DNA from 2 places in the Mycetocola spongiae genome. Region 1 is predicted to be linked to the other one. Evidence: riboswitches for the same ligand, from Rfam matches in the RefSeq annotation. Region 1 holds a riboswitch; the other holds the start of a gene.
The links. A riboswitch is a leader RNA that binds a small molecule or an ion and turns the genes downstream of it on or off. The one in region 1 is predicted to bind thiamine pyrophosphate.

Region 1 (10,185 bases):
CACCACACCCGGCACGGGTCTGGGCATGAGCATCTGCCGGGATATCGTGGACCAGCACGGCGGGGAGATCAGCGTGGCCAGCGAACTCGGGGTGGGCACGATTGTCACCGTGACCCTTCCCCTCGAACCCCAAAGGAATCCCGAATGATCCTCGATGTCCTCACCGTTCAGGTGCTCTGCGGCCTGATCATCACCGTGAGCGGGGCGAGCTTTATCCTGAATACGGCGTTCCGCGCCTATGACCGCGCGGGACTGTACTGGTCGCTGTGTTTTGTCGCGGGTATCCTCAGCTCGCTGATCTACGTGCTGGATGATAATTTCGGCGGCTGGGTCTTCCTCGCCCTGGCCAACTCCACGTTTGTGCTCGCCATGGGGTCGATGTGGTCGGGCATGCGCCTGTTTAACGGCCGCAATTCCGGCGTGCTCTGGGTGGTGGCCGCGGCGGCCGCCTGTGCCTGCGTAGTCCCGATCTTCTGGGAGTCCGCGGGAACCTGGTCCGGGGGCGTGATCTATCTGGCCGCGGTGGCCGTATTTGCGGTGCTTGCCGGCGCGGAGGCGCTCGGCGAGGTGTCCCGGTCCAGCGTGCATGCGCGGATCCTCGCGGGCGCGCTGATCACCGCGGGCGTATATCTTTTGGCCCGGGCCCTGTTTTTGCTCACCCAGGGGGGCGACCGGATGAGCGGGCATCCGATCTTTGGCAGCGGCACCTCCACCGCTGTGATCATGGGCCTCCTGGTGGTGGTGGCCGTATCGATGTCCTCGATGCGCGCCGAACGCGATGTGCTGCGCGGCCTCGCCTATAGCCCGCGGGATTCCGCGGTGTCCTTTTCGATCGGCGTGCTCGCGGCCGAGGCCTTTGATGTGGGGGCCTCCGACCGGGTGGCCCGGGTGAATATGCACGGTGTTCCGGTGGCGCTGATCCATACCGAGCTGGACGGAATGGATGCCTTCCGGGTGGCCTATGGCTCGGATGCTGTGCGCGAGGCCACCGCAAGATTTGCGCGGGTATTGCGCGCGAGTGTCCCGCCCACGGCGATCATCGGGCACCTGGGCGGCGGCCGGTTTGCGCTGCTCGCGGTGCTGGACGAGGCGATCGAGGGGCGCGATATTGGGCGTTCTATCCTGAACGCGCTGTCCGAGGAGCCGATCGATGAGGCGCGGGGGCTGCGGATGAGCGCGAGCATCGGGGTGGCCCAGCAGTCGGCCGCGCCGATTATCTGGGAACGGCTGGTTGTGACCGCCGCCGAAACCCTCGAAAAGGCACGGGAAAGCGGGGGAAACGTCATCCAGGAGACCTTTGTCGCGTCGCCCGGTTCGCGGCCCACCGACAACGGGCATAAACTACTGTCATGACGACTTCTAAGCCGGTCGATGTAGTCCTCATCGGCGGCGGCATCATGAGCGCAACCCTGGCCACCATAATCTCGCAGCTGCAGCCGGATTGGTCTATCGAAATCTATGAGCGCCTGGGCGAGGTCGCCCAGGAGAGTTCCAATCCGTGGAATAACGCGGGCACCGGGCATGCCGCCATGTGTGAGCTGAACTATATGCCCGAGGCCGCGGATGGCACGGTGAACCCCACCAAGGCGCTGCAGATTAACGAGCAGTTCCAGGTATCCCGCCAGCTCTGGGCGCACCTCGTGCGCGCGGGCCTGCTGAAGGACCCGGGTTCGTTTATTAACACCGCTCCGCATATGACGTTTGTGCGCGGCGAGCACGATGTGGAATACCTCCGCAAGCGCTATGAGGCCCTGAAAAACGAGCCGCTTTTTGACACCATCGAATACTCCACCGATTCCCGCGTGATCAACGAGTGGGCCCCGCTGCTGATGAAAAAGCGCGTGGCTGGCGAGGCCTTCGCCGCCACCCGGATGACCGCCGGAACCGATGTGGACTTTGGTGAGCTCAGCCGTCAGCTTTTTGACGCCGCCGTGAGTGCGGGCGCGACGCTGCGCGTGAACCACGAGGTCCGCGGGTTGAAGAAGCTCAAGGACGGCACCTGGAAGGTCAGCACGCGCGACCTGGTGGGCCGTACCCCGAAGACCACCAACGCCCGCTTTGTTTTTGTGGGTGCCGGTGGATGGGCGCTGAAGCTCCTGCAAAAATCTGGTATCCCCGAGATCAAGGGCTTTGGAGTATTCCCGCTTTCGGGCGCGTTTATGCGCACCGATAACCCCGAGATTGTGGCCCAGCACAGCGCCAAGGTTTATAGCCAGGCCTCGGTGGGTGCGCCGCCGATGTCGGTGCCGCACCTCGATGCGCGCGTGGTTGGCGGGGAGGGTTCGCTGCTCTTTGGACCCTATGCCGGCTTCAGCCCGAAGTTCCTGAAAAAGGGACATATCGTGGATATCGTCACGCAGCTGCGCCCGGGAAACCTCATCCCGATGCTCGCCGTGGCCAAGGACAACCCCTCGCTGATTAAATATCTGCTGAGCGAGCTCACCGCGAGCCGCGCCAAGAAATTTGCGGCGCTGCGCGAGTTTATGCCCACCGCGCAGGAAAAGGACTGGTACCTGATCACGGCCGGTCAGCGTGCGCAGGTCATCAAGAAGGACCCCAAAAAGGGCGGTGTGCTGCAGTTTGGTACCGAGCTGATCGCGGCCGAGGACGGCACGATCGCCGGGCTGCTGGGCGCCTCCCCGGGGGCCTCCACGGCCGTGCCGATCATGATCGATCTGCTGGAGCGCTGCTTCCCCGATCGCTTTGAGGGCTGGCGTCCCGCGATCGCGGAGATGATCCCGACCCTGGGCACCCAGCTCAACGACGATCCCGAGCGTGCGCAGGAAATCATGCGCGATACCGCCGAGACGCTGAAAATCTCGCTCTAGGGCGTCGTCCACGGTTGCCACCGCGCCGGTCGCTAGACTGGCGTGGTGGCAAAACTGTATTTCCGTTACGGAGCGATGAACTCCGGCAAGAGCACCGCGCTGCTCCAGGCCGCGTTTAACTATGAGGAGCGCGGCCATCGTGTTGCGGTGATTAAACCCGCGATCGATACCAAGGCCCACGATCGGGTGGCCAGCCGCCTCGGGCTCACCCGCGAGGTGGACTATCTGCTGGCCGAGGGTGACGATGCGCTGGGCGTCTTCCGCGATTTTCAGGACGCCACGGCCACCCGCGGCCGGATCAGCGCGCTGCTTGTGGACGAGGCGCAGTTTCTCACCCCGGGCCAGGTGGATGGCCTGCTGGAGATCGCGCTGATCGAGGGGGTTCCGGTGCTGGCCTATGGCATCCGCACCGATTTTCTCACCGTGGCGTTTCCCGGTTCCCGGCGGCTATTGGAGATCGCGCACAGCCTCGAGGAGCTCAAAACCATCTGCCGTTGCGGCAGAAAGGCCATCTTTAACGGCCGTCGCATCGGCGATCGCTTTGTATTTGACGGGGCACAGGTGGCCATCGACGGCAGCGATGTGCACTATGAATCGCTATGCGGAAACTGCTATTTGGACGAGGCGGGCGGACGCCTGCCCGTGCGCAATGCCACCGCGTAGGCACACGTCCAGAAAACTCACCTAGGCTGGGATAATTATGAAGCTTTCAGTAATCGGTTGTGGCTACCTCGGTGCCGTCCATGCCGCATCCATGACCTCCCTCGGCCACGAGGTGATCGGAATCGACGTCGATCCCCTCAAAATCGAGGCCCTCGCCGCGGGCCGGGCCCCGTTTTTTGAGCCCGGTCTTCCCGAACTCCTCACCGCCGCCACCGCCACCGGCCGGCTGCGTTTTTCCACCGATCCCGCGGCCGCCGCGGAGGCCCGCGTGCACTTCATCGCCGTGGGCACCCCGCAGCTTTCCGATGCCCCGGGTGCCGACCTCGCCTATGTCAACGCCGCGGTGGATGGCCTGCTGCCGCTGCTGGGCCCGGGACATCTGGTGGTGGGCAAGTCCACGGTCCCGGTGGGTACTGCCGAGGCCCTCGCCGAGCGCATCCGCGCCACGGGTGCCGAGCTGGCCTGGAACCCCGAGTTTTTGCGTGAGGGCTTTGCCGTGCAGGACACCCTGCACCCCGATCGTATTGTGTATGGCTTCGCCTCCGAGCTGATCACCCGCGACGCGGGGGAGGTCTCCGCCCCCGGGCGGGAGATCCTCGATAAAATCTACGCCGAGGCCATCGCCGAGGGCGCGCCCGTGGTGGTCACCGATTTTGCCACCGCCGAGCTGGTGAAGGTCGCCGCCAATGCGTTCCTGGCCACCAAGATTTCCTTCATCAACGCCATGGCCGAGATCGCCGATGCCACCGGTGCCGATGTGAGCGACCTGGCCGATGCGATCGGCCACGATAACCGCATCGGGCGGCGCTTCCTCAACGCCGGGCTGGGCTTTGGCGGGGGCTGCCTGCCCAAGGATATCCGGGCCTTTGGCGCGCGGGCCGAGGAACTGGGTCTGGGTGACTCCCTGGGCTTCCTGCGCGAGGTGGACCAGATCAACCTGCGCCGCCGCGAACACGTTGTGGACCTCGCCGCCGAGCTGCTCGGGGGTGATGTGCGGGGTCGCCGCATCGCGGTGCTGGGCCTGTCGTTTAAGCCGCAGAGCGATGATGTGCGCGATTCCCCCTCGCTGGATGTGGCGATGCGGCTGCACGAGCGCGGGGCGAACGTTATTGCCACCGACCCTCAAGCCATAAAAAACGCGCAGTTGCGGGCCCCCGGCCTGCCCTGTGACGCCCTGGAGAACGCCGTGGAGGGCGCCGAGCTGGTGATCCTGGGCACCGAGTGGACCGAGTACCGGGAGCTCGATCCGCGGGCCCTGGGGGCGCGTGTGGCCACGCCGCGCATCATCGACGCCCGCAATGTGCTCGACCCGGCGGCCTGGAGCGGCGCCGGATGGGAATACCGCGGTATGGGCCGGCGCTAGCCCGGCCGGGGGAGCGGCGTGTGCGCGCCGCATGATAGTCTTCCTCAAAACCACGTGACACGGGGTGCCCTCCACGGAGAGCTGAGATAACACCCGTAGAACCTGCTCTAGTTCGTACTAGCGAAGGGATGTCGCGCATGACGCGCACGCCAGAAAACCTTATTTCCGCCACCATTTTTGCCCTGGACGAGGTGCGCCGCCGCGCGCCACTGATCCAAAACATCACCAATACGGTGGTGCAGGGCTTCACCGCCAATGCGCTGCTGGCGCTCGGGGCCTCCCCGGCGATGGCCGATGTGCCGGGCGAGGCCGGGCCCTTTGCCGGGCTCGCCGATGGCCTGCTGATCAACCTGGGCACCCCGCATGCAGCGCAGCGGGAGGCCGCGGTGGAGGCGGTCGCCGCCGCGGGCACGGCCGGCACCCCCTGGGTCCTGGACCCCGTGGCGGTGGGTGTCCTCGCCCTGCGCACCGAGCTGGCGCACCGCCTGCTCGACGGTCGGCCCGCGATCATCCGCGGCAATGCCTCCGAGATCCTGGCGCTGGCAGGGATGGGCGCGGGCGGCCGCGGGGTGGACAGCTCCGATCCGGTGGAGGCGGCCACGGAGGCCGCGCGCACCCTCGCCCGGCGCAGCGGCGCCGTGGTGGCCGTGTCCGGACCCGTGGATATCGTGACCGATGGCGGCACCCCGGTGCGCCTGGCCAATGGCGATGAGCTCCTCACGCGCATCACCGGCGGCGGCTGCGCGCTGGGCGCGGTGATGGCCGCGTTCGCCGCGGTCACCGCGGACCCCCTGGTGGCCACGGTCGCGGCGATCACCACGTATTGCGTGGCGGCGGAACTCGCGGCCACGGCCGCGGGTCCCGGGAGCTTCGCGGTGCAATTCCTCGATGCCCTGGCCGCGGTGGACGCCGCGGACCTGCGCACCCGGGCGCGCATCTCATGAGCGCCGTGCCCGATCTGAGCGTCTACCTGGTGACCGATGCGGGCCAGTCCCGCGCGGCCGGCCGCGACGTCCTGGACACCGTCGCCGCGGCCGTGCGCGGCGGCGTCCGCGCGGTACAGATCCGCGAGAAGGAGCTCAGCGCACGCGAGTTTCTTGCACTCGTGATCGCCCTCTCCGCGGTGCTCCCGGACCACGTGGCGCTGATCGTAAACGATCGCGTGGACGTGTTCCTCGCCGCCCAAAATGCCGGGGCCCGGGTGGATGGCATGCACGTGGGCCAGGGCGATCTTCCCGCCGGGCAGGTGCGTGCCCTGATCGGCCCGGACGCACTGCTGGGCATTAGCGCCGCGACCGAGGCACAGATCACCGCGGCCGCAACCGATCCCGCCCGCGTGGACCATATCGGGATCGGGGCGCTGCACACCACGCAGACCAAACAGGACGCGCCACCCGCACTGGGCCATGAGCGTGTGGCCGCGCTGCTCACCCATGCCCGCGCGGCGCGGCACGGTGGCCTCCCCGCGGTGGTGATCGGCGGCGTGCAGGCGCGGGATCTGCCCGCGCTGCGCGGGGCCGGGGCGGCGGGGGCCGCCGTGGTCTCGGCGATCTGCCGCGCCAGCGATCCCGAATCCGCCGCGCGCGAGCTGCGCGCCGCATGGGACCACCCGGGCCGCCGCGCCTGAGCGCCGACCCAAACTACCCGTCACGGCAGACAGGGGCGCTCGGCCGCGGATTCCCGCGCCCGCGCCCCGCGCGAAAAAACTTCAAGGAGCAATCACATGACTCATACCGGGATTCCCCGTATTCTCTCCATCGCCGGCACCGATCCCTCGGGTGGTGCCGGGATCCAGGCCGATCTGAAATCAATCGCCGCCCAGGGCGGTTATGGCATGGCCGTGGTCACCGCGCTGGTGGCCCAGAATACCCGCGGCGTGCGCGCGGTTCATATTCCGCCGGCCGCGTTTTTGCGCGAGCAGCTGGACGCCGTCTCGGATGACGTTATTATCGACGCGGTGAAGATCGGAATGCTCGCCGAGGAGTCGCTCATCGCGGAGGTGGCGGCCTGGCTTGACCGCGTGAAACCACCCGTGGTGGTCCTCGACCCGGTGATGATCGCGAGCAGCGGCGATCGGCTCCTCGCCCCCGAGGCCGAACGGGCGCTGCGGGATCTCGCGCGGCGCGCGGATCTGATCACCCCCAACCTCCCGGAACTCGCGGTGCTCGCGGGCGAGCCGGTGGCGGGGGACTGGGAGGCCGTCCTGGCGCAGGCCGAGCGGGTCTCGCGGGCGCTGGGCGTCCCCGTCCTGGCCAAGGGGGGACACCTGGCAGGCGATGATGCCCCGGATGCCCTGGTGGATGCGAGCGGTGCGCTGCGCGGCGGTGCGCTGCGCTCCGAGCGGGTCTCCCCGCGCATCGCCACCGAGAATACCCACGGCACCGGATGCTCGCTGTCCTCGGCCCTCGCCACGCTGAGGGCCCGCGGGGAGGACTGGGAGGGCGCGCTGGCGCACGCCAAGTCCTGGCTTGATGAGTCGCTGCGCGCGGCCGATACCCTCGCGGTGGGCGGCGGGAACGGCCCAATTCACCATTTTGCCGGGCTCTGGGAGCGCGGCGGCCTGATCACCGCGCCCACCCCGGAAGAGGTGCGCACGCAGTGGTGGGCGGACATCGCCCCGATTCGCGAAAAAATCTACGGCCTCGACTTTATCCGCGGCCTCGCCGAGGGCTCCCTGCCGGCCCCGATATTCCGGGATTATCTCGCGCAGGACACCCTGTATCTGCGGGATTATTCCCGGGCGCTGGCCGAGGCCAGCAGGCTCGCACCCACCCCGGAGGAACAGGCGTTCTGGGCCGCCGGGGCCCACGGGGCAATCGCCGAGGAGGTGAACCTCCACGCCACCTGGCTGGATACCGAGGGCACGCCCCTGCCCGCCGCCGAGCCGGAGACCGTGGCCTATCTGGACCACCTCCTGGCCTCCTCCGCCCGCGGCGAATACGATGTACTGATCGCGGCCCTGCTGCCCTGCTATTGGCTCTATCACGATGTGGGGACCCGCCTGCACGCGTCCTCGCATCCGGAGCATCCCTATCGATCCTGGCTGGATACCTATGCCGATGAGGCATTTGCGGTGGCCAATGCGCGGGCCATCGAGCTGGTCAGTGGGCGTGCGGCACGCGCAACGCCCGCCGTGCGTGAGCGCATGTATCGCGCGTTTGAGCTCTCCTCCCGGCACGAGGAGCGATTCTTCGCCGCCCCCGTGGAACGCGCCCGCTAGGGGCGGGCCCGGGTCCCCCGGCGTGCGGCCCGGGCCGCACGCCGGGGGACATACGCGGGGACTCGCCCGGCCCGGGCCGCGCCCCGCGCCGGAAGAGGCCGCCCAGTTCCGCATGATCGCGCGGAATTTGCGCCTAATTTGGGGTGGTGGCAAAAACCGCGGGGAAAATCGGGTATCCTAATAGAGGTCTTAGGACCGCAAATCGGGGTGTGGCGCAGCTTGGTAGCGCGCTTCGTTCGGGACGAAGAGGTCGTGGGTTCAAATCCCGCTACCCCGACAAATAAAAGCCCGGCCAGGGTTTTCCTGGCCGGGCTTTTTTGTACCCGGTTTTCCCCGCCTGCGCCGTGCCGTCTCGCCCCGGGCACAAAAAACTGCCCGCACCCCGAGGGGTACGGGCAGCTCCGGGAACGGACCCCGTGCGGTGCCCGGCGCGGTTGCCTAGGCGCGCGGGGTGAGCGTGAGCAGCGTGGCCTCGGGGCGGCAGGCAAAGCGCACCGGGGCATAGATCGACGTACCGAGGCCCGCCGAAACATTCAGAAACGCGCTCCGGAATGCGTGGCGCCACAGGCTCAGACCCCTGACCTTCTCGCGCGGGATATCGCAGTTGGTGACCAGCGCGCCATAGCCGGGAATACACACCTGGCCGCCGTGGGTATGGCCCGCGAGGATCAGATCGGCCCCGTGGGTCACAAAGGAGTTCAGCACCCGGACATAGGGCGCATGGGCCACCCCGAGCTGGATCTCCGGGCCGGAATAGGCCTCGTCGAGGGTCTCGGCATCGCGCTGGCCATCAAGCAGGCCGGTGAGAAGATCCAGGCGGTCCAGGCCGATATGGGGGTCGTCCACGCCAAAAACATTCAGTCGAGTGCCACGAATGGTGAGGGAATCCACCCGGTTATTCAGCGAGACCCAGCCGAGCGACTGGGTGAAAAAACGCTCCAGGCGGGGGGTATCCAGATTGCGGGAGCGGGTGACCCCGCGGCCGGGCCGGGAGGGGCCGGCGAAATAACGCAGCCAGTTTTTGGCGATGGGCCCGTAATAGTCGTTGGAGCCATTCACGTATACGCCGGGGATGCCGCCAAAGGCGGCAAAGGCCCGCTCGATTCCCGGGATGCCCTCGATATGGCCGAGGTTATCGCCGGTATTCACGATGAGATCGGGTTTTTCCTCCGCGAGGGACCGCACCCAGGCCTGCTTATCGCGCTGCCAGGGAGCCATATGCAGATCGGAGAGATGCAAAACCCGGATGGGTTCGGCCCCCGCCGGGAGCACTGGAACATCCACCCGGCGAAGGGTGAACATCCGGCGCTCCACGAGGGAGGCCCAGGCCAGGGCGCCGAGCCCGGCCGCCGCTACGGCCGCCGCGAGCACGGGAAGCGGACGGCTGGTCCGATGGTGCATTTTGTTCCTGACTAACAGCTCTGCTTGGTGTAGGTGATGGTGGCGGTGGAGTCGCGCGTGGCGATGACCTGATCGGCCTCCGGCGTCTGCGCGGTCACGGTGCCCTCGCCGCCGGGGGCGGCGGGATCGGCGGTACAACGCTCATCCACCTTGCGGAAGCCGGCCCCCTCGAGGGCGCTCTTGGCCTTCGACGGCGACTGCCCCACCACGTTGGGGACCGACTTACCCGCGCCATCGCTCGGGCGAATCGTGATGGTATTTCCGGTGGTCACGTTGGTGCCGGCGGCGGGATCGGTACCCGCAACCTTGCCCTCCTCAACCGCCGAGGTGATCGGGTCGCCCACGGCGGTGGCAAAACCGGCCTCGCTCAGCACATCGGTGGCCTCCTGCACGGTCATGCCCGCGACATCGGGCACGGCCGCCTGCTTCACCTTGGTGAGTGATTCGCTGGGCTTGGGGAATTCCCCGCCGCCGAACTTGGCGATGGTGGCGGCGGTGATCTGGCCGAAGATACGGAACTTCGACTGGAACGCGCTGGTGCCGTTGACCTGGACGTTATACATCGAGGACTTCTTGCCGTTCTTGGCCTGGACGTTTCCGATCCAGAACGAGGTTACGGCCTTGGTGGTGCCACCGGTGATCCAGGTGTCATAGGCGTCATCGGCGGTACCGGTCTTACCAAACTGCGGGGCTCCCGCCACGCGGGCATT
Region 2 (10,185 bases), 1.5 Mb from region 1:
TCAATGGATAGAGCATCGGCCTTCTAATCCGACGGTTGCAGGTTCGAGTCCTGTCGAGGGGACCAGGAGCCCCCGGTCGCGGCGGGGATATGCCCCGGGTCATGCCGGATACGGCGGCTGAGGTAATCCGCCCGGCACGCCCGGGTTCGGTCAATCCCGCCCCTGCCGGTGGGGTCGCCGCTAGCCTTATTGGCATGAAAATCATCGTGACTATTCGCTCACTTGAAACCCAGGTCATCGAGGTGGAGGTCGAGGACTATGCCACCGGCCGCGATCTTGCGCTCGCCCAGGTCCCGGAGGGGTGGGAGGCGCAGAGCCTCGTGCTCTCCGAATAATCCCACGCGACGGTGCGGAACCCCGAGATATACGCGGGGTGCCGCACCAATTTGGCCGGGTTAATGTATCCGGCTATCGGGACCGCGTTCACCGGATAAAACGTATGGGGCCTATCCGCGGCATCACGGGCGCGAGAATCATTTTGGGGCGGGTGCATAACCGCGGCCACGCAACCCACGTCGTCGGGGCGGCCTGCGAGGATCACCGGCCCGCCACCGGACGCCGACCGTTATTGAGGCCGCGCGAACCGCGGCGTTTCCCCGGGAGCCTTGGCGACGGAATCTCCCTCGCGATATCGGCCTATGCCCGGGGCTTCGCGCGCCCGAAGAGGTCCCGGTATCGGGTGATAAACACTCCCAGGATGCCCGCAAGCGCGCCCCCGGTCAGATAGCCGATCTGGTTGATGCCAAAGCGAACCACAATGGGCAGACTAATAAGCACGATGCCTCCGGCGATGATGCCCCGAAGCCAGCTCCGGCGCGTCTCGTTCAGGAACGCATCCAGCCCCCAGAAAATCGCCAGGGGTAGCACGGGAACAAAAACGAGGAGCCAATACGCCTGCCCCAATGAGCCCAGGAGCACCAGCAGAAAAACGCCCATGACGGTGATGGCGCCAACCGGAGCCCCCACGAGTACGTGGATGATCGCTCCCCTGCGTATCGCCCGCAACGTTTTGGCCGAGGGTGGGGTCTCCGTGGCCTCGCCTGCGGCGCGTGCAGCATCGCCCGGAAGATGTTTCTCTGAATCCATGAAACCGTCCCCAACTTTGGTGAGTGCCCACACTGCCATAGGTCGGGGGCCATCTCAACCGACAGGCGTGTATACCGCCATGTCCGGAGGACCAGGAGCGCCGCGGGCCGGGGATCCCGGCTGCCGGATCCCGGGCGCCTCCCGCCGCCGTTGTCCCTCTCGGATCTCGGCGTCACGGCGGAGCCCCACGGGTGCAGTGCGAACGCACTCGCGAGGGCAGATCAGGCCCGGGATAATGCGTTCCGGGGTCGCCGCGGGGGCGGCCCCGGACAGAATACGGCGCGCGACGTCGCGGCATTCAGACTCGGACTTCGGATGCCGCGCCGGTATGGCCGGAGTGGTTTATCCGGCGATCAGGGCAATCACGCCAAATACGGCGGATACGGCGGCGATCAGCAGGGCGATCGCGATCAGGACCGCGTGCACCGTATAAAACTTGGTGGGCTTACCCGCGGCATCGCGGGCGCGAGGATCGTTTTTTACGCGGGTCCAAAACCGCGGCCACACCACGGCGTTATACACGGCATTAATCAGCAGCAAAATCGCGAGTACGGTATTCACGCCCCCAGTCTATCCGGCGAATTTCCGCGAGTGTCCCCGATCGGGACTAACATGGGGCCATGGCAAATCTCGCGGACCGCTTGGTCTGGATCGACTGTGAAATGACCGGCCTCGACCTTGGTGTTGACGAACTCGTGGAAATCGCGGTGGTGATCACAGACTTCGACCTCAACCCCGTTGATCCCGGCATCGACCTGGTCATCAAGCCCAGCGCCGCGGCCCTGGAACAGATGGGCGAGTTTGTCACCACGATGCACACCACCTCGGGCCTGATTAATGAGCTCAACGACGGGCTCTCGCTCGAGGAGGCCGAACGCCGCGTCCTCGAGTATGTGCGCTCGTTTATTCCCGAGGCACGCAAGGCTCCCCTGGCGGGAAACTCGATCGGCACCGATCGTGCATTCCTTTCCAAGTACATGCCCGAGCTGGATAACCACCTGCACTATCGCAATATCGATGTGTCCTCCATTAAGGAGCTGGCACACCGCTGGTACCCCCGAGTCTATTTCCAGGCCCCCGCCAAGGACGGTGGCCACCGCGCCCTCGCCGATATTCTTGAGTCCATCCGTGAGCTTGCGTATTATCGCGCCGCGGCCTTTGTGGATACCCCCGGACCCACCTCCGAGGAGGCCAAGGCCATCTCGGAGGACGTGGTGGCAAAGTTCGCTCCAAATATGTAATAGACTAGTCACGTTGCAATCGCACGACACGAAGGCCTCGATTCGTCCCAGACGAAAAGAACCGATAGTATCGAGTGGTGACATGGTGGGTATAGCTCAGCTGGTAGAGCGCCTGATTGTGGTTCAGGAGGTCGCGGGTTCAAGCCCCGTTACTCACCCCAAGTAATATATGAAAAGAGGAGCATATGCTCCTCTTTTCTGTTTAACGCCCCGCGTCACGCCACGGCTCGCGCCACGCCCGAGCTACACGATTCGCCGAAAATTCTCGATAGGATTCAGACGTGATGGAACTCGATGCCGATGCGTTTGACACCCTCGTAAACGAGGTCTTCGACGCGCTCCCCGCCGAGATCACCGAGGGGCTCGAAAACGTGGCCATCACGATCGAGGATCTGCCCGAGGATGGCACCCTCGATCTCCTGGGTCTGTATCACGGCATCGAGCTTCCCGACCGCGATGCCTATGGTTATGGCGAGATGCCCGATCTGATCAGCATCTACCGCCTCCCGCTCCTGAATATCGTGGAGAACGAGGAGGAGCTGCGGGAAGAGGTGCGCGTCACGCTGATTCACGAGATCGGTCACTATTATGGGCTCGATGATGCGGAACTACACCGGCTTGGCTGGGGTTAGGGTGCCGTCCGCACACCCCAGACAGCCGTTATCCCCGGGAGGCCCACCGTGCGCATAGGACGATTTATCGGCGTGAGCCTCGGCACCATCGCGATTCTTGTGGTGGGCGCCTATGCCCCGGTCATGCTTGTGGGGCCACTCCCCGACCCCACCGTGAGCGTGGATGCCGTCCCCAGCCTCACGGTCACGGGGCCCGCGCTGCCCGCCACCGGCGCAAGCGCCGTCGCGGCCGGCAGCGAGCTGCTTGGTGCCGCGGGCGATACCGAGGCGCTGCCGATCGACGGCGCCACCCGCCTGATCACCGCACTCGTGGTCGCCGAACGCTTCCCGCTGGCCGCCGATGCCGCGGGCCCGGCCGTGCCCATCGGCGAGGCCGATTATCAGGACTTCCGGGCGCGCCTCGAGGCGGGCGAGCGCACGATTGCCGTCTATCCGGGTGATACCTGGAGCCAGCGCGAGGTCTTGCAGGCAGCCCTGCTCTCCGATAGCGGAAACCACGCCACTACCCTCGCGCTCTGGGCCTATGGCAGCAACGAAAACTATCTCTCCGCGGCCCGTACCTGGGCCCAGAAAAATCACCTGGACAGCCTCGTGCTGGTGGATGCCGCCGGAACCGCCGCGGGTAACCTCGCCTCGGCGGCGGACCTCGCCCGCATCGCGGCGCTCGTGCAGGCCGATCCCGGTCTGCACGCGATCCTCACCTCCGCCCCGAGCGGCATCGCCGCCCAGCGCGAGGTGGCCTCCCCCGATACCTATCTGGCAGAGCGCGGCCTCGGGGTGCTCTACCGCGGCTATAACGCCCGCGCCGGAATCATCCTGGTGTTTACCGCGCGGGTGCCCGTGGGCGAGGAATCCTTTGAGTTCGCGGGGGCCTCGCTGCGCAGCGATACGTGGGGCAGCCTCGAATCCGAGATGAACGCCCTGCTGGCCAGCGCGGAGGCGGGCGTGCGCTCGGGCCCGCTACTCGAAACGGGCACACCCCTGATCACCCTCACGGCGGCCTGGGGCGAACGCGTCCAGGGCATCTCGGGTGAGATGCCCAATACCGTGTATTGGCCCGTGCGGGCCCCGGAGATCTCCGTATCCGCCCGGGAGGCTCAGGCCGATGTGCAGAAGGGCGATATCGTGGGCACGATCCGCGTGGCCGAGGAGAAAACGGCGCCGGACGTGCCCATCCTGGCCACGGGATCGCTGGACTCCCCGGATATTCCGTGGCGCCTGCTGCATCCCCTGCCGCTGATCGGCGCCTGGATCGACTCCTTCTCCGCCCCTGCCCCCTAGGCCCGGAACGCGGCCCTATTCCGCGGCGGAGTGACCCTCGGGGATCACAAACGTCTCGGTGGCCCGCAGCCGGAGGTCGGCGAGGGCACGCGGATCCTCGCGCGCGGTGAAGATCTCATAATCGCGCTGCCAGGCGTCCCAGTGCGGCAGATAGGTATCGCCATCGCGGGCGAGCGCGCGGCGCTTGCGCAGGCCGTCCTCCGCGCCGATCCAGATCCGCAGATCCGCGAGCCGCGCGGAGGCCCGGGAGAGCGCGCCGCATCCCTCCACGATCAGCGGCAATCCGGGATCCACGGGGTATTGCTTGGTGGTGTGCCCGGCCTCCCAGTCATAGCCGGTCCAAAATCCACGCTCGCCGCGGCTCAGCGGCAGCAGCAGATCCCGCACCAGCGCCCGCGCGGCGGCCTCCAGCCCGGACCAGCCCGGATAGAGCCCGTCCATGCGCACCAGGCGTGGCGTATCCGGCCCCGGCCAGTGCTGCCGGAGCTCGCCGGCAAACGTGGATTTGCCCGCGCCGCTGGGGCCCTCGATCAGCAAAATTTGAGCACCGGGCTCGCCGAGCGCCGCCCAGGCCTGCGCCCGGGCGGCGCTCGAATCCTCCGGCCTAGTCAAAAACGAAATTCCAGTGTCCGGTGCTCACCGTGACGATCACGATCAGCGCGGCCACGGCAAGCCCCACCACGGCCAGCACGGCATCGCGCCAGCCCAGGGTGGACTCGCGGGCCCAGGTGCGCGGAATATCGCCGCCAAAGCCGCGGGCCTCCATCGCCATCGCGAGCTTGCTGCCGCGCCGGATCGAGAGCACCAGGATCGCCAGGCACATCCCCAGCAGGCGCCGCACCCGGCCGGTATCGGCCACACCGCGGGCCCGCCGCGCGAGCTCAAGCTGCCGCCAATCGTCCATAAACAGCCCCACCATCCGCAGCCCCGCCAGGGCTCCGAGGACAAAACGCGCCGGGAGGTGCAGGATCTGCGCGAGGCCATCGGCCAGGTCGGTGGGGTCCACGGTGATAAATAGCACCACCGCGGGCAGCGCAATCGCGAGCAGGCGCAGCATCGTGGCCACGGCAATCTCGATCGAACCATCGCTGATCTGGGCGACCCCAAACTCCCAGTACACCGTGCCCGACGGCCGCCCATAGAGCAGCATCGTCACGGCCGCGGCGGGGGCCGCGATCCATACCGGCAGGGTGCGGAGGAAAAACTGTCGCGCGGTGATCCCGGTAAACGGCAGCAGGATCGCCAGCGCCGCGAGCGCCGTGGCCGCGGATACCCAGTCCAGGGTCAACAGGAGAACCAGCGTGATCGGGACCGGGACCAGCAGCCGCGAAACGGCATTGGTGCGGTGGATTCCGCCCGCGCGTTCGGCCGTGACCACGCCGCTATAGGTGGTGGCGCTCATGCCTGTGTACCCCCGTTTGGTGCGGCCAGGACCAGCTCACGATCGGCGAGTGCCGCGATAAAGTCCTCATCGTGACTCACCGCGAGCACCGAGGTGCCGCCCGAGCGCAGCTCATCCACCAGCGCCACCAGCTCCGCCCAGGTCAGGGCGTCCTGCCCAAATGTGGGCTCGTCCAGCATCAGCACCGCGGGGGCCGCCACGAGGGCGGTGGCCACCGAGAGGCGGCGTTTTTCCCCGCCGGAGAGGGTGAAGGGATGGGCGCGGGCCAGGGCCGTGAGGCGCAGACGCCCCAGGATCTCGGTGATGCGGGCCTCGGTATGCTCGGCATCCCAGCGCAGCATGCGCGGGGAGATTTCGAGTTCACCGCGCACGGTGGTGCTCAGGAACTGGTGTTCGGGATCCTGGAACACCGATCCGATCCGGCCCAGCAGCTGCCGGGATTTCCAGCCGATGGGAGCGGGTCCCGCGCCCTGCGCAAGCGCGGGAGACGCCGCCAGCGTGCCCGCCTCGGGGCGAATCAGGCCGGCGAGGGTCAGCGCCAGCGTGGATTTTCCGGCACCATTGGGCCCGGTGAGGGCGAGGATCTCCCCCGCCCGCAGGTCCAGGTCCAGTGCCCGGGTGACCGGGGTGCCCGGAATCCGCGCGGCCCGCAGGCCGCGCCCGGAGAGCAGCACCTCGCCCGCGATGGTCGGCGGTCGCGGTGCAAGAACCGGCGGATGCTCGGGCACCCAGACCCCCGCGGCGGCCAGCTCCGCGCCGCGCTCGCGCAGCACGGTGGCGGGATCACCATCGGCGATCACCCCCGCACCGGGGCCCAGGACGATGACGCGGTCCACGATGGGTAGCCACGTGGAGACCCGATGCTCAATCACGATCAGTGTCGCGCCCGTGCGGTCCAGGGCGCGGCCCACGGCATCGCGCACCTCGCGCACCCCCGCGGGATCCAAATTTGCGGTGGGCTCGTCCAGGAGAATCAGCCCCGGATTCATCGCGAGTACCCCCGCGAGGGCGAGGCGCTGTTTTTGCCCGCCCGAGAGCCGCGAGGAGAGGTGGTCCAGCGGCAGGTCCAGGCCCACATCCCCCAGGGCCCGGCTCACCCGCGGCCAGATCTGTTCGCGCGGAACACCAAGATTTTCGCAGCCAAAGGCCACGTCATCACCCACGCGGGCGAGGATCATCTGCGAGTCGGGATCCTGGAGCACCAGGCCGGAGCGGCCGCGCAGGGACGCGGGTGGCACGCCGTCCACGGTCAGGGTCCCGTGGCTTTCGCCCTCGTCGTCCCCGCCCACCACGCCGGCGAGGGCGTGCATAAACGTGGATTTTCCGGCCCCGGAGGCACCCAGCAGCAATACCCGCTCGCCGGGGTTGATCCGGAGCGTGAGGTTATCCACCGCCCAGGCGAGGCGGGAGGCGTGGCGCCAGCCCCAGCCGCGGGCTTCCACCGCGGCCGGGACCGGCGCCGATCCGGGATTTATCACTGCGGCTATACCCGCGCGGTGGCCGTGCGGCCGGAGGCGAACCTATTCAGCGCCCCGGTGGCCGCCAGGCCGCGCACGGCAAACCACATCAGCAGCCCGGCGATCAGCGCGCCTCCCGCGACCTGGGACACCACATAGATGATCTGATAGTCGAGCTTGGCCCCGGGGTTCCAGAGGAACAGGTTATTAATCGAGGCAAAGAGCGCGGATACGGCTCCCGCGAGCATCGCTACCGGCAGATTCCAGACCCGGTAGGCGAAGATCAGGAAGACGATCTCCGCGCCGAGGCCCTGCACCAGGCCGGCCTCAATCGTGGGGAATCCACCCCACTGGTTACCCACCAGCGCGGAGACCACCGCGGCGAGGGTTTCCACATAGAGCGCCGCACCGGGCTTACGAATCACGAGGGCACCGAGAACACCACCGATATACCATACGGGTTCGGCGAAGCCCTGGACCCCGGGCAGGAGCGCCTCAAACGGCACTTTAATGCCGCTCCAGCCGATGTTATAAACCGCGAAGATGAGGGCCACGGCCACACCAAGCACGCTGGCCACGACGATATCAACGACCCTCCAGCGCAGGTTGGGACGGCCGCGGGTGGGGGTGGGTGCGAGATTTTTTTCGCGCTGCATAGACACTAAATCGTGCCCCTTTCATCAATAGACAATAGAAGGGCACGGGTTTGAGATGATTATCCTCCCTGCGCTGGCATGATCCAGATCAGGTTTGACGGTCGAAGGGATTACCTTCCTCTCAGCCCGGTACTCCGGACTCCCGTGTTGACCTCAGCATAGCGCAACGGCCCGGCCCGTCACCACCGGTGACGGGCCGGGCCGGGGCGGACGCGGCTATTTTTTGGCGGCGCGGATGATGCGGGACAGTGCGCGACCGAGTACACAGATCACGGGCACCGAGACGGTCAGGAGGGCGATGATATTGGGCGAGAACTTCCAACCCTCGCGGGTCTTCTCATAGGCACCGATGGGCAGGGACAGGCTGCCACCGCCGCCGCCGTTGCCCTCGCCGGCCGAGCCGGAATCGCCCGCACCAAAGCCGAACCAGCCCACGGCCACGGGGACCATGGTGGCGCCGTCCACCTCCACTGGGGCGCCATAGGAGGTGCCCACACCGGTGTTTTTGAACTTATCTGCAAGGTCCAACGCGATTTTACTCATGGCTCCACGCTACCGCGCCGGGCCCCGTTCGGATAGACCGCCGTCGGGTGGGGTGGGCGGAACCCGCGGATTTTTTCGGAGGAGGGAGGCGGGGCCGATGGCCGCCGTGCCAAATTTGCCGCGCAGGGTATCGATGGTATTTTCGGCCTCGCGCCACTCCTCATCGGGATCCCAGAGCGCGGCCTCGGGGACCACCCCGGCCTGGAGCCCCTCGGCGCGCACACCGATCAGGCGTACGGGCCGACCGCGGGACTCCAGGGAGGCCAGCAGCTCCACGGATTCCTCGTAGATGCGCCGGGCAACCCGGGTGGGTTCGGCGAGGGTGCGCGAGCGCGACAGGGTGCTGAAATCGCTATAGCGCACCTTCAGGGCCACGGTGCGGGCGGAGAGATCGGCGGCCCGCAGGCGCGATGCCACGCGATCGCTCAGCCCCAGGAGTTCCCGGCGCAGGGCGTGTTCATCGGTGACATCGTATTCAAACGTGACCTCGTGGCCGATGCTCTTCTCGGCGGCGGAGGAGGCCTCCACGCGGCGCGGGTCATAACCGCGGGATAGCTGCGAGAGTTTCAGCGCGGCGGCGGGGCCCACGGCGCGCACGAGCTGACGCTCGGGGGCATCCGCGACATCGCCAATGGTGTGCAGGGCGATGCGTTCAAGCGACTCGGCGGTTTTTGCGCCCACGCCCCAGAGTGCGCGGATGGGCAGCGGGCGCAGGAACTGCACGGTCTCGTCGCGGGGGATCACAAGGAGGCCATCGGGCTTGCCCTTGCCCGAGGCGATCTTGGCCACAAATTTGGTGGCCGCGATTCCCACGGTGCAGGCGAGGCCGGTTTGATCGCGCACGCGGCGGCGGATCTGCTGGCCGATCTGCGCGGGCGAGCCGAGCAGGCGGCGCGCACCCGAGACGTCGAGGAAGGCCTCGTCGATGCCCAGGACCTCCACCAGCGGGGTGGTATCGCGGAAGATATTCATGACGATGCTCGAATAGTGTTGATAGGCCGCAAAATCGGGCTCGATCACCAGCAGCGAGGGGCAGAGCTGGAGGGCGCGGGCCATGGGCATGGCGGCCCCCACGCCGTAGCGGCGCGCGGCGTAATTGGCCGTGGAGACCACGCTGCGGCCGGTGCGATGCCCGATGGCCACGGGGCGGTGGGCGTCTTCCGGGCGGTCCAGCAGCGAGACGGAGGCGAAGAAGGCGTCCATGTCGATATGCAGAATGGGCGTGCCGGAATCATCGGCATCCGCCGCGGATACCACACGGGAACGGCCATCCTGTTTACTCACCCCTCCATCCTCGCACCCACCACCGACAGCGCCGCCCGCGCGCCGCGCGACCCGCCGGGGCGGTGAGCCGCCCCGGGCTAGCGCGTGCCGGGAGGATCGTTATGCCGCGGGCTTTCCGGGTTCAGCAGGGAGTGCCGGCGGGAATAGCCAAAATAGATGGCCAGGCCAAGCACAAGCCATACGCCAAACCGGATAAACGTGAAGTGGTCCAGCTGCGAGATGAGGAAGGCCGAGGCGATGATGCCAATCGCGGGGACTATCGGCATCAGCGGCAGCCGGAAGGTGCGCGGGGTATCGGGGCGGCGATAGCGGAATACGATCACGGCGATACACACCACCAGGAAGGCCGCGAGGATTCCGATATTGGTGAGGTCGGCAACCTCGCGAATGGGGAAGACACCGGCCAGCAGCGCGGCGCAGAGACCGGCGAGCCAGGTCACGCGCTGGGGAACTCCCGCGCGGTCGGTCTTGGAGAACCAGCGCGGCAGCAGCCCATCGCGGCTGAGCGAAAACCAGACGCGGCAGCAGCCCATCGCGGCTGAGCGAAAACCAGACGCGGGAGCAGCCGAGGAGGAACGTGAGCACCACGGTCACGATCGAGAC

Region 2: linked by a shared signal. The riboswitch ahead of KXZ72_RS00825 (ECF transporter S component) and the one ahead of thiM (hydroxyethylthiazole kinase) in region 1 are both predicted to bind thiamine pyrophosphate.

The regions. Positions count from the first base shown of each region.
Region 1 is NZ_CP080203.1:1,663,359-1,673,543, reverse strand. It holds gene KXZ72_RS07525 (sensor histidine kinase) at 1-148, shown strand, start outside; gene KXZ72_RS07520 (diguanylate cyclase domain-containing protein) at 145-1,353, shown strand; gene KXZ72_RS07515 (malate:quinone oxidoreductase) at 1,350-2,828, shown strand; gene KXZ72_RS07510 (thymidine kinase) at 2,874-3,491, shown strand; gene KXZ72_RS07505 (UDP-glucose dehydrogenase family protein) at 3,529-4,854, shown strand; TPP riboswitch at 4,905-5,000, shown strand; gene thiM (hydroxyethylthiazole kinase) at 4,992-5,798, shown strand; gene thiE (thiamine phosphate synthase) at 5,804-6,481, shown strand; gene KXZ72_RS07490 (bifunctional hydroxymethylpyrimidine kinase/phosphomethylpyrimidine kinase) at 6,578-8,074, shown strand; tRNA gene KXZ72_RS07485 (tRNA-Pro) at 8,278-8,351, shown strand; gene KXZ72_RS07480 (metallophosphoesterase) at 8,513-9,475, opposite strand; gene KXZ72_RS07475 (transglycosylase domain-containing protein) at 9,487-10,185, opposite strand, start outside.
Region 2 is NZ_CP080203.1:148,696-158,880, reverse strand. It holds tRNA gene KXZ72_RS00880 (tRNA-Arg) at 1-65, shown strand, start outside; gene KXZ72_RS00875 (hypothetical protein) at 195-335, shown strand; gene KXZ72_RS00870 (hypothetical protein) at 637-1,086, opposite strand; gene KXZ72_RS00865 (SCO4848 family membrane protein) at 1,429-1,647, opposite strand; gene orn (oligoribonuclease) at 1,707-2,327, shown strand; tRNA gene KXZ72_RS00855 (tRNA-His) at 2,413-2,488, shown strand; gene KXZ72_RS00850 (metallopeptidase family protein) at 2,612-2,959, shown strand; gene KXZ72_RS00845 (hypothetical protein) at 3,008-4,240, shown strand; gene KXZ72_RS00840 (nucleoside/nucleotide kinase family protein) at 4,256-4,852, opposite strand; gene KXZ72_RS00835 (energy-coupling factor transporter transmembrane component T family protein) at 4,845-5,642, opposite strand; gene KXZ72_RS00830 (ABC transporter ATP-binding protein) at 5,639-7,120, opposite strand; gene KXZ72_RS00825 (ECF transporter S component) at 7,126-7,755, opposite strand; TPP riboswitch at 7,803-7,911, opposite strand; gene KXZ72_RS00820 (hypothetical protein) at 7,972-8,298, opposite strand; gene dinB (DNA polymerase IV) at 8,308-9,582, opposite strand; gene KXZ72_RS14785 (APC family permease) at 9,660-10,115, opposite strand.